3 regions of the Marinomonas foliarum genome follow, and region 1 is predicted to be linked to each of the others. Evidence: predicted binding sites of a transcription regulator. Region 1 holds the regulator's gene; each other region holds the start of a gene.
What was found. The regulator sigma-54, encoded in region 1, starts transcription at its own class of promoters, with help from an activator protein. The targets are predictions, from matches to a motif close to TGGCACNNNNNTTGCTNT.
Positions count from the first base shown of each region.

Region 2: JSY38_RS07745 (isoamylase early set domain-containing protein) is a predicted target of sigma-54. The motif match lies at 1,337-1,354, and genes of this name have one in related genera.
Region 3: JSY38_RS15375 (MSMEG_0572/Sll0783 family nitrogen starvation response protein) is a predicted target of sigma-54. The motif match lies at 1,894-1,911, and genes of this name have one in related genera.

Region 1 is NZ_CP070273.1:314,761-318,892, forward strand. It holds gene lptA (lipopolysaccharide transport periplasmic protein LptA) at 1-67, shown strand, start outside; gene lptB (LPS export ABC transporter ATP-binding protein) at 71-796, shown strand; gene JSY38_RS01550 (RNA polymerase factor sigma-54) at 872-2,341, shown strand; gene ptsN (PTS IIA-like nitrogen regulatory protein PtsN) at 2,359-2,808, shown strand; gene JSY38_RS01560 (HPr family phosphocarrier protein) at 2,818-3,087, shown strand; gene mgtE (magnesium transporter) at 3,096-4,132, shown strand, end outside.
Region 2 is NZ_CP070273.1:1,664,608-1,668,739, forward strand. It holds gene olsF (bifunctional ornithine lipid synthase OlsF) at 1-982, shown strand, start outside; gene JSY38_RS07745 (isoamylase early set domain-containing protein) at 1,428-1,733, shown strand; gene betB (betaine-aldehyde dehydrogenase) at 2,008-3,465, shown strand; gene betA (choline dehydrogenase) at 3,501-4,132, shown strand, end outside.
Region 3 is NZ_CP070273.1:3,310,086-3,314,217, forward strand. It holds gene JSY38_RS15365 (LysR substrate-binding domain-containing protein) at 1-585, opposite strand, end outside; gene JSY38_RS15370 (carbon-nitrogen hydrolase family protein) at 697-1,620, shown strand; gene JSY38_RS15375 (MSMEG_0572/Sll0783 family nitrogen starvation response protein) at 2,004-2,486, shown strand; gene JSY38_RS15380 (Nit6803 family nitrilase) at 2,501-3,541, shown strand; gene JSY38_RS15385 (MSMEG_0568 family radical SAM protein) at 3,498-4,132, shown strand, end outside.

The sequences.
Region 1 (4,132 bases):
CGCAGAGAAAAAAGATTCTGGACGCGTGTCTATGACATTACAACCACAAGCTACTGAGGCAAAATAATAGATGGCCTTACTAGAAGCAAAGCACCTTGCAAAAAGCTATAAAAAACGCAAAGTTGTAAAAGATGTATCAATTTCTGTTGAATCAGGACAAGCGGTTGGTCTATTAGGACCAAACGGAGCAGGGAAAACCACTTGCTTCTATATGATTGTTGGCATGGTAGCAAATGACGCTGGCGGCATTTTTATTGATGGCGTAGATATAACCCACGACGCAATGCATACACGTGCACAAAAAGGCATTGGCTACCTTCCTCAGGAAGCATCTATTTTCCGAAAGATGTCGGTAGAAGATAACATATTAGCTATCTTAGAAACCCGAAAAGAGCTAAATAAAAGCCAACAACAAGAGAGACTTGAGGCTCTTTTAGAAGAGTTTCATATTACTCATATACGCACCAACTTAGGCATGGCATTGTCTGGAGGAGAACGTCGTAGGGTCGAAATTGCAAGAGCACTTGCAATGAACCCAAAATTCATCCTTCTAGATGAACCATTTGCTGGTGTAGACCCTATTTCTGTTGGTGACATAAAGCTCATCATCAAACATCTGCAAGAAAGTGGTATAGGTGTATTGATCACCGATCACAACGTCAGAGAGACCCTCGACATCTGCGATAAAGCCTATATTGTTGGCAATGGCTACATCATTGCGTCAGGTGATGCTAGTACTGTCATCAACAATGAACAGGTTAAAAAGGTCTATTTAGGCGACGACTTCCGTCTGTAACCCCTTATCATTGCTGTAGAAAGGGAGTAGTATGCACAACTCGTTCCAATTCATTCAAACAAAAAGAGTTGCTCCATGAAGCAGTCTTTACAATTAAAGCTAGGTCAACAGCTAACCATGACCCCCCAACTGCAGCAAGCAATACGCTTACTGCAGCTTTCTACGTTGGATTTAAAGCAAGAAATCCATGAATTTCTAGAGTCTAACCCGCTCCTTGAGCTTGATGATGACGAGCAAACTCATAACGATATCCCTGCTAGCATTGAATCAAAGAGCGAAACAGAAACACCTCTAGACAACGGTGAAGAAGCGCGCGTAGAGTCTGAATGGACGGAAAGCATCCCCGAAGAACTGTCTATAGATAGTAATTGGGATGACACCTACCAAAGTTCAGCAGCGGTGAGTGACAGCCACAGTTTTGAAGGCGATAGCGATTTTGAAAGCCGCAATGCTCCAGCCGAAAGCATTCAAGACCATCTTATTTGGCAGTTAAACCTCACCCACATGTCAGATAGAGACCTCGAGATTGCCTATGCCATCATTGAATGTGTTCAGCCTGATGGCTACTTAAGCATTACCCCTGACGACATCTGCGAATCACTCAGCATTGAACTTGAAGACTTAGAAATGGAAGAAGTCATTGCTGTTCAACATAGACTACAGCGCTTCGACCCCGTCGGTGTATGCTCTATTGATTTACGCGATTGCCTATTAGTGCAATTAGAGGCTTTTCAAACACATCCTCTATTTAAAAGCACATATAACCTTATTGACCACTATTTACCCCTATTGGGTAATAGAGATTTTGCGCAATTAAGCCGCAAAACAAAATTAAAAGACGAAGCCCTAAAAGAAGTCATTAACCTAATCCAGCAACTAAACCCGCGCCCAGGTTCTGTTATTGATGCGGATGATACAGATTACGTGATTCCTGACGTATCAGTTAAAAAGCGCAACGACGTATGGCAAGTTGAATTAAACAATGACGCTCTTCCACCAATAAAAATCAATGAAACCTATTCAGCGATGGCAAGTACAGCTACAACAGCTGAAGATGCTTCTTACATCAAAAACTCTCTACAAGAAGCAAAATGGTTCATGAAAAGCTTGCAAAGCCGCAACGAGACACTACTAAAAGTAGCCAGTTGCATTGTTAGCAGACAAATCGATTTTTTCGAGCTTGGTGAAGAAGCGATGAAACCAATGGTACTTCATGACGTAGCTGAAGAAGTAGGCATGCATGAATCGACCATATCTAGGGTGACTACTCAAAAATACATGCATACGCCCAAAGGCATATTTGAGCTAAAATATTTCTTTTCTAGTCATGTTAATACGGCATCCGGCGGTGAATGCTCTTCGACAGCAATCAGAGCCATGATCAAAAAGCTTGTTGCCGATGAACCTGCTAAAAAACCTTTAAGTGATAACAAGTTAGCTGCCATTCTGGCAGATCAAGGCATACAAGTTGCTAGACGAACTGTAGCCAAATATCGTGAGGCGATGAACATCCCTCCTTCCAATGAACGCAAACGACTGATCTAAACGGAAAGCATTTTATCATGTCATTGAAATCATTATTAAAAGCAGACCTCGTTCTCGCAAAGCAAGATATCATTAGCAAAAAACGCGTATTAGAAAACCTCGCGGAAGTAGCATCTAACCGACTTCACTGTGATAACGAAGCGGTTTATGACGCCCTGCTAGGTCGAGAAAAACTTGGAAGTACCGGTATAGGCAATGGAATAGCAATTCCACATTGTAGACTAGAGTCTGCAAATCATACTGCCATAGTCGTGATGTCCTTAAAGACACCTATCGATTTTGACTCGATAGACAAGCGAGCTGTCGATCTAATATTTGCTCTGATTGTTCCGCCACATGAGTGCGACCAACATCTTGCAACATTAGCTCAAATAGCAGAATTAGCACAGTCTCCAGAGTCATTAGACAAGCTGCGTACAGCCCAAAATAACGAAGAGCTATTCAATATTTTTAACTCATTAGTATAGGTATAGAGCATGCTGGAAGAGTCTATTGTTATTATAAACAAGCTTGGCTTGCATGCCCGTGCTGCAGGCAAACTCATTGAAACAACCACACGCTTTTCTTGCGATATCACCATAGAGAAAGACGGCCGTAATGTGGATGGAAAAAGCATCATGGCAATGATGATGCTCGCTGCAGGAAAAGGCACCGAAATAAACATAAAAGCAAATGGTGAAGACGAACAAGACGCTATTAACGCGATTGTTGAATTAATTAACAATCGCTTCGGTGAAGATGAGTAAAGAGCACCATGTCGGAGCAAAACACCCTTAATCATTTGCAGACAGTTACCGAGTCCCTTGAGACCGGTGCTACGATGCAAATACGCTACCTACTTAACGGTGCCTTGCCTGCACAAGATGTTGCGCGACTACTAGAATCTTCCCCACCAAAAGAGCGCAAGCTCTTATGGGAACTCATCGAAGACAAAAACGAAGGCGAAGTATTACAGTATCTACCCGAAGATATTGGTGTTCAATTCATGAAAAACATGAACACAGAACGCCTAATCGCCGTCTCTGAACACTTCGAAAGCGATGACCTAGCTGACTTACTGCAACACCTACCAGAAAAAATTGTAAAAGAAGTTCTTGCGTCAATGACGGCGCAGGACAGAACAAGAGTCGAAGATTTATTAAGCTATTCAGAGGATTCTGCTGGCGGCTTAATGAACACGGATACAATAACAATTCGTCCAAACATTACCGTTGACATTGTTTTTCGCTATCTACGCAGGCACGCAAAAATCCCAGATATGACCGATAACCTATTGGTCGTAAGCCGCTCAGACAAACTGCTAGGCACATTGTCCCTTACAAAGTTATTAGTTTCCAACCCAAGCGCAACCGTGCGTGATATTATGGAAACAGAGTTTACCGCTATCAATGCAGAAACTCCCGCGAGTGAAGTCGCACAGTTATTTGAGAAAATGGACCTTGTCTCAGCTCCGGTTATTGATGGTGAAAGCAGAAAATTACTTGGCCGTATCACTATAGATGACGTGGTTGATGTTATTCGAGATGAGGCAGAACACTCCATGTTAAGCATGGCAGGCCTCGATGATGACGAAGACACCTTCTCCCCTATTATGAAAACCACCAAACGTCGTGCTGTTTGGCTAGGTATAAACCTTATTACTGCATTTATTGCCTCCTATGTTATTGGTCTATTTCAAAATACATTGGATCAGGTGGTCGCATTGGCAATATTAATGCCTATTGTTGCCAGCATGGGCGGCATCGCTGGCTCACAAGTACTCACACTGGTTATTCGTGGTATAGCACTCAA
Region 2 (4,132 bases), 1.3 Mb from region 1:
CGATAAAGAAAAAAACAAACTCGTAAAGCGCCATTTATACCGTATTGCCAAAGGCAAAAAACCGCTACTTAAAACCGAAAAGACCGTTGAGCATCCGCAAAATAGGCAGATGATCAAACAAGAACTAAAAATAGCCGAACACCTTGGCAGTACCAAAGATAACAAGCAAATCTACCTGTTTGATTACGACCCAATGTCGGTGACGATGAAAGAGATTGGGCGCTTACGCGAAATTGCCTTTAGAAAAGTGGGTGAAGGTACTGGCGAGCGTTCAGATTTAGATAAGTTCGACCAATACTATCGCCATTTGATTCTATGGGATGAAGAAGAGCTAGAAATTGTTGGCGCTTATCGTATTGGCGAAGTCGCACGCTACATGAAGTCGGATACACCAAACCGTATCTACAGTGCTGAATTATTCCAATACTCTTGCGATATGGAACCTTATTTTGAACAAGGTATTGAGCTCGGGCGTAGCTTTATCCAACCAAAATATTGGGGCAAACGTAGCTTAGATTATTTGTGGTATGGAATTGGCGCCTATTTAGACAGACACCCTGAAATTCGCTACATGTTTGGCCCTGTAAGCTTAAGCAACAGCTACCCGCAAGTGGCAAAAGACTTTATTGTCTCTTTCTACAAACTCTATTATGCCGATAAAGAACACTTAGCGCGCTCTTTCACGCCTTATCAAGTTAACACAGAACACGCTGATATTATTTCAGCCATGTTCAGCGGTGATAACTATGAAGAAGACTTTAGGATACTAAAAGAGCAGCTCAGCCACTTTGGCGCCAGCGTACCAACACTGTTCAAACAATACAGTGAATTGTGCGAAACGGGCGGAGTTCGCTTCTTAGACTTTGGCGTCGATTCAGACTTTGGCTACTGCGTGGACGGCTTGGTCCTAGTAGACCTAAATACTGTCAAAGAAGCGAAAAATAAACGCTACCGAGGACACAATGACGGCATTCAACACTAACGATGATCGTGCTGGTGCCCATGTGAATGGTTTCTATTCGAACGCTCTCTATGGTGTTGCTCAGGGCGCTTGAAAAACGCTAAATAGATAATTTTCACGATCAGCATTACGCTTAATACAATAAGAACGATCATTTGAATATCCATAAAAACACCTCGTTATTGTTGTTGGTGTCTTTAAAGTGTAGGTCATTTACCTCGCTTAAATTGTGAATTTTCGTCTTAAGTTTGTGTCGATAATAGGCCCCAAAATGGCGCGCTACCTACACATTCAAGACGTTAAAACCAATATAAATAATCGCTTTATTGCAAGGCTTAATATATTTCTTTAAATAGATTAATCAGTTAAAAAATATGGCGTAAGCCTTGCTTACTTAAACTATTATCCTTCAGGCTTTTTGTCGTAGCCTTCACCCACTTTTCTGTCAAAGATAACGGAGCTGGACATGATTGAGAAAACCTACTTAAAGACAAAACCCGAATGCAAAGTGAAATTTGCACTGCCTGCAGAAACCGTCGGTGATGCAAAAAATGTCGCTTTGGTGGGAGACTTCAACAATTGGGATTGCACAGCTAACCTGATGAAAAAGCAAAAATCTGGCGTCTTTGTTTCAACACTTAATTTGGATATAGACACGGCTTATCAGTTTAGATATGTGCTTGATGGTACAGAATGGCTCAACGATGAAATGGCCGACGATTATGTACCAAGCCCTATTAGTTATGATTCAAATGGTGTTATTAGCCTTTAAATAACATCATTGCTAAGAAAAATATACTTGCGCCTCCATATTTCACGTGGAGGCGTTAACCTCTCGATTTCCCTCTTTTTTCCTCTCAAATTCGCCCTTAACAGCGGACACCATAACGTCATTTTTTTGCTCAAAGACACTAATTCATGGATTCGAGCTGCAATTTATAGCCAAAATATGTACAATTGTTTTTATTGAACGCGCGTTTAATAAAAAATCAAATACCTTAACAACTCTAAACAGAGTCGTTAAAACAGACTTAAAGAGGCACATCATGGCACATCAGCAGCAATACATTCACGGCCGCTACCATGCATCCACCAGCGGAGAACACTTTGAGACGATCAACCCAGCCACAGGCGAAGTGATTGCAACAGTCGAACACGCAGGACAAGCTGAAATAGATGCTGCTGTAGAGTCTGCAAAACAAGGTCAAAAAGTATGGGCAGCAATGAGCCCAGTAGAGCGCGGCCGTATTCTAAAAAGAGCTGCGGAACTATTGCGTGAAAACAACGAAGAACTTGCCCGTCTAGAAGTATTAGACACAGGCAAGCCACTTCAAGAAGCTATTTGCGTAGACATTCAAACAGGCGCTGACGTAATCGAATATTACGCAGGTCTGACCGACAAGATCCAAGGCGATTACCAAGACCTTGGCAATGGTAATTTCTTCTACACTCGTCGTGAGCCATTAGGTATTTGCGCTGGCATTGGCGCATGGAACTACCCAATTCAAATCGCCATGTGGAAATCTGGCCCAGCGCTGGCAGCGGGTAACGCCATGATCTTCAAACCATCCGAAGAAACGCCGCTTACCGCTCTTAAATTAGCTGAAATATTTACCCAAGCAGGCTTGCCCGATGGCGTTTTCAACGTCATTCAAGGCGATGCTCGCACCGGTCAAATGATCACAGCTCACCCAGGGATAGACAAAGTCTCTTTCACTGGTGAAGTGGGCACAGGCAAAAAAGTCATGACGGCTTCTGCGCAATCCTTGAAGCAAGTGACCATGGAACTTGGCGGTAAATCGCCTATGATCATCTTCCCTGACATGCCAGTAGATCAAGCCGTTTCTGCCGCCATGCTCGCCAACTTCTACACCCAAGGCGAAGTATGTACTAATGGTACTCGAGTTTTCGTTCACGCCGACATGTTGGACGCTTTCACCAAGGAATTAAAAGAACGCACCGAAGCTATGATCATTGGCGACCCGATGGACATGGACACGCAAGTGGGTGCCTTGATTTCCAAAGACCACATGCAAAAAGTACTTGGCTACATTCAAGCCGCTAAAGACGCAGGCGCGACATTATTGTGTGGTGGTTACCAAGTCACGGAAAACGGCTTAGACAAAGGCGCCTTTGTTGCTCCGACTGTGTTCACGGATTGCACCGACGACATGCCACAAGTTCGCGACGAAATCTTCGGCCCAGTAATGTCTGTACTTAGCTTCACCGACGAAGACGAAGCCATCGCTCGTGCTAACGACACCAAGCTAGGCTTGGCCGCTGGCGTATTTACTAAAGACTTCGCTCGCGCTCACCGTGTAATTAACCAGCTACAAGCCGGTATTTGCTGGATCAACTCATGGGGTGCTTCACCCGCTGAAATGCCAGTAGGCGGTTACAAAGAATCTGGTATCGGTCGTGAAAATGGCATCGAGACCTTGTACCACTACACTCAAAACAAAAGCGTCTTTGTCGATCTGAACGACATTCAAAGCCCTTACTAGGCGGGTCGCTTAACTTTTAATAGATGAGAAAGGTCATGGCAAACGAAACGTACGATTACATTATCGTCGGTGCTGGCTCCGCAGGGTGTGTGCTGGCAGACCGACTGACAGAAAGTGGCGAACACAAGGTATTGCTACTGGAAATGGGCGGCTCAGATAAGAGCATCTTTATCCAGATGCCAACCGCCTTGTCTTATCCAATGAACACGACAAAATACGCGTGGCAGTTCCACACAGACAAAGAGCCAGGTCTTGATGGTCGCGAAATGCATTGTCCACGCGGCAAAGTATTAGGCGGTTCGTCATCTATTAACGGCATGGTCTATGTACGTGGCCACGCCTGTGATTTCAACCAATGGGAAGAAAACGGCGCTAAAGGCTGGAATTACCAAACTTGCCTACCTTACTTCAAAAAAGCCGAAACATGGAAAGGCGGCGCGGATTTATACCGTGGTGGCAACGGCCCATTGTCGACCAACAACGGCAACGACATGACCTACAACCCGCTTTACCAAGCCTTTATCGATGCTGGCGAAGAAGCAGGTTACGGCAAAACCGACGACTACAACGGTTACCGCCAAGAAGGCTTTGGCCCAATGCACATGACGGTGAAAAATGGTGTACGTGCTTCTACGTCTAACGCCTATTTACGTCGTGCCATGCAACG
Region 3 (4,132 bases), 1.0 Mb from region 1:
AATGAATTCTTCTAAGGTCAGTAATGGAAGTTTTTGGGTGTAACGACGGTTAATAATGCAACTGTAATGGCTTTTTCCCAATAATTGGCGGCGAATAAAGCGGCTATTTCCTGTGCCAGAAGTGATGGCAACATCAATAACGTTGTCTTGTAATAAGTCCGGCACAATGACGCTATAGGCTTGGCGAAAAATAGGACGTAAATGCGGTGCATCTAAGGCTAATTTTTCAATCAATTTACCGGCTAGCGCAATTTCAAAATCATCGGATAAGCCGATTACTATGGTGCGGTTTTGATAGTTGGTTGTGTTGTGATTGACCAATTGTAGGGTTTCACGAATTTTATCGAGAGCATCAAAAATCAGTGGTTTTAGCTGATGTGCTGTGGTCGTTGGAGCTAATCCCTTGCCTTCTCTTACAAACAAACGATCGTTATAAAGTGTTCTTAGTCGACGCAAAGAGGCACTCACCGTTGATTGAGTGAGGCCAAGTGTCTGCGCTGCCCGACTGGCGCTGCCTTCTATGTAGAGGGCTTCAAATACTTTTAACAAGTTCATGTCAGTCGATGAAATATTGATGTCATTCATAATGCTTAGTCATGGATTGGGATGTTGGAGTTTATCAAAAGACTTTACTCTGAATAGAGGTTTTGTGACCAATGCTTTCATCAAGAAAACATCGTTAACGAGGTAGTATTTATGTCAGCGTTTATCGTCTGTGCATTACAAATTGGCTCTCATCCTGAGGGCAAAGCTCGCACTTTAGAGCATATCTTATCTTTTGAAGAGCAAATCATTGCCTCTCAATCCAAGCTGGTGGTGATGCCGGAAGCCTTGCTGGGTGGTTATCCTAAAGGAGAAACCTTTGGTACTTACCTTGGTTATCGAATCGATGAAGGCCGCGAGACATTTGCCACTTATTTCGATAACGCTGTGACGGTCCCAGGTGAGGAAACCGATACTTTGGCTGAGTTATCAGCAAGAACCAAAGCGGCGATTGTTATTGATGTGATTGAACGCAGTGGTAGCACGCTCTACTGTACGTCTTTGTACTTTACTCCAGAGAATGGCCTTGAAGCGAAACATCGTAAACTCATGCCCACCGGAACGGAGCGTCTTATTTGGGGGCTGGGTGATGGTTCGACCTTACCTGTGGTAGAAAGTCAAGCAGGCCGATTGGGCGGCGCTATCTGTTGGGAAAACCATATGCCGTTATTACGTGCAGCCATGTATGCCAAAGGCGTGGATATTTGGTGTGCGCCAACGGTCGATGAGCGGGATATTTGGCAAAGCACCATGCGTCATATTGGTCACGAAGGCCGCTGTTTTGTGGTGAGTGCGTGTCAAATTCAGCCTTCGCCAGAAGTACTTGGTATTGATGTTCCTAATTGGGATAATCAACGCCGTTTGATCCGTGGAGGCAGTATTATTATCGATCCTATGGGCAATGTTCTCGCTGGACCATTGCAAGATAGAGAAGGTTTGCTTAGCGCGTCGATTGATCTTGCGGATATTCCTAAAGCTCGTTATGACTTAGATGTATGTGGTCATTATTCGCGTCCAGACATTTTTGAACTTACGGTGGACGAGCGCCCAAAGTCCGGTGTTGTGTTTCAAAAATAGTTTAATCAACAATGGCGCATTTCAAGGCAGGTTCTATAAATCTGCCTTTTTTATTTCTCTTCCTTATTTTTCCACGTTTTTCTAATTATTTACCTCTCCTTTTATGGATTGAGCGTTGTTTTATGTTCGTTTTTTGCACTCAATTGGTGACTGTCTGAGCATAATGAAACTTTATAGTGCGAAGTAGAGGTTAGGCTAGATCTAGCTTTAAACCTATTTTTATCTATTTTTAAAAAAAATTCTTGTGAATTTTTTCACTCATGTTTTGCTTTATCGCACATTGATTGCTTTTTGTCTTACGATCATTGGCACTCCGGTTGCAATACTCAAGTTGAAATTGAACACATCGGTTTCTTACACAACAACTTGATCGGAGAGAAAACATGCCAGAAGTAACACACACACTGAACAAAGATGGTGATTTCCTAGTTGATTACGAAGAAAAAGTCTTTGAAGACGTGAAAGCAGAAGCTGGTGAGAAAGCCTTAGTGACTTTTCACACGGTTGCCTTTGAAGGTTCCATTGGCTTTGTGAACATGCTGCAAGCCACTCGTCTACTTCGTAAAGGCTACGAAACCAGTATTCTACTTTACGGCCCAGGGGTGAACTTGGGTGTACAACGTGGTTTTCCTACTTTGGGTGACGAAGCGTTTCCGGGTCACATGAACTTCAACAATCAGTTGAAAAAATTTATGGCAGAAGGCGGGAAAGTTTACGCGTGTCGTTTTGCTCTTCAAGCGCTTTATGGTCACGGCGAACGCTCTTTGATTGAAGGGATTAGACCGATTAATCCATTGGATGTATTGGATCTTAAACTTCTACATCGTCGTGATAATGCGTTGATCATTGATACCTGGACAATGTAATAGGAGCCGCGGCGATGAGTGATTACCCAATCGTTCGCGCCGCGGCCGTCCAGATTTCTCCTGATTTGGAGAGTTTGGCCGGTACGCTGCGCAAAGTACTGAACATGATTGATGAAGCGGCTGAGAGCGGTGTAGAGCTCATCGTTTTTCCTGAAACCTTCATGCCTTATTACCCTTATTTTTCGTTTGTGCTGCCGCCTGTTAGCCAAGGCCCTGAGCATCTACGTTTGTACCAAGAAGCAGTTGTTGTGCCGAGTGCGACAACAGAAGCTATTGGTCACAAAGCCAAAGAGCGTCAAATGGTCGTCGTGGTCGGCGTGAATGAGCGCGATAACGGCAGCTTATACAACACCCAATTGGTGTTCGATAAAACCGGCGAGCTGATTCTGAAGCGTCGCAAAATCACACCGACTTATCATGAGCGCATGATTTGGGGGCAAGGTGATGCCTCGGGTCTAAAAGTGGTTGATTCTGCAGTAGGGCGAATTGGTGCGTTGGCGTGTTGGGAGCATTACAACCCATTGGCTCGTTATTCATTAATGGCGCAACACGAGCAAATTCATTGCGCGCAATTTCCTGGGTCGTTAGTGGGACCGATCTTTGGTGAACAAATGGACGTCACTATTCGTCATCATGCTTTAGAGTCGGGTTGTTTCGTGATTAATTCCACCGGTTGGCTCACCGAGGCTCAAATTCAAAGCATCACACCCGATCCAGCCATGCAAAAAGCCCTAAGAAATGGCTGCAATACCGCGATCATTTCGCCAGAGGGCAAACACCTTGTTCCACCTATGACTGAAGGCGAAGGTTTTATCTACGCGGATTTGGATTTCCGTTTGATCGATAAGCGCAAACGCATGATGGATTCCGTTGGGCATTACGCACGCCCTGAGCTTTTGAGCTTACAAATGAATGCTCAAGTATCGCAATACGTTGCAGGCTTACCCGAGTCTGAGCCAGACACTTTTCGTACCTCAGTGTTACCTGAATCATTCAATGGAGGAGAGTCACATGACGACACAACTCAAAATGAAAGCATCTCAATTCCTAACTGAGTTACAAACCAAAGGCTTGCGTCTGACCTCGTTGGATCAGGAGCACGTGAGTCGCCGTGGTGGCGCGGGTCCATCCGATCATCAAGCGATCACAGTGGATGGCACCACGTTAATGGTGCCGATTTATACCCAAACCGCATGGGCATCGCCGTTTACGCTTTCGAATGAAGAGATGTCAGATGAAGGTATTCATAATGCAGACGATACGGCACAAAATAAGCCATTTTCTCAATTGTTATCGAATAGTATCCCGCTGGCCGATGTGACTTTTGCCAAAGACCCTGAGTTTTACAAATTATCCACTGCTGATGGCATTCCCTATTCACATATTGCCACCTTGCACAGCACCGATGTGCTTGCTACCACGGTATTACAAACCTGTATTCGTTACGAAAGCCGTCGTAAAGCGTGTCAGTTTTGCTCCATCGGGCAATCGCTACGAGCAGGGCGCACCATTGCTCATAAAACACCGGAACAATTAGCGGAAGTGGCAAAAGCCGCGGTGGAATTAGATGGCATCAAGCACATTGTTATGACCACAGGCACGCCTGCTGGTGCTGATCGCGGGGCGAAAGTCATGTGTGAAAGTGC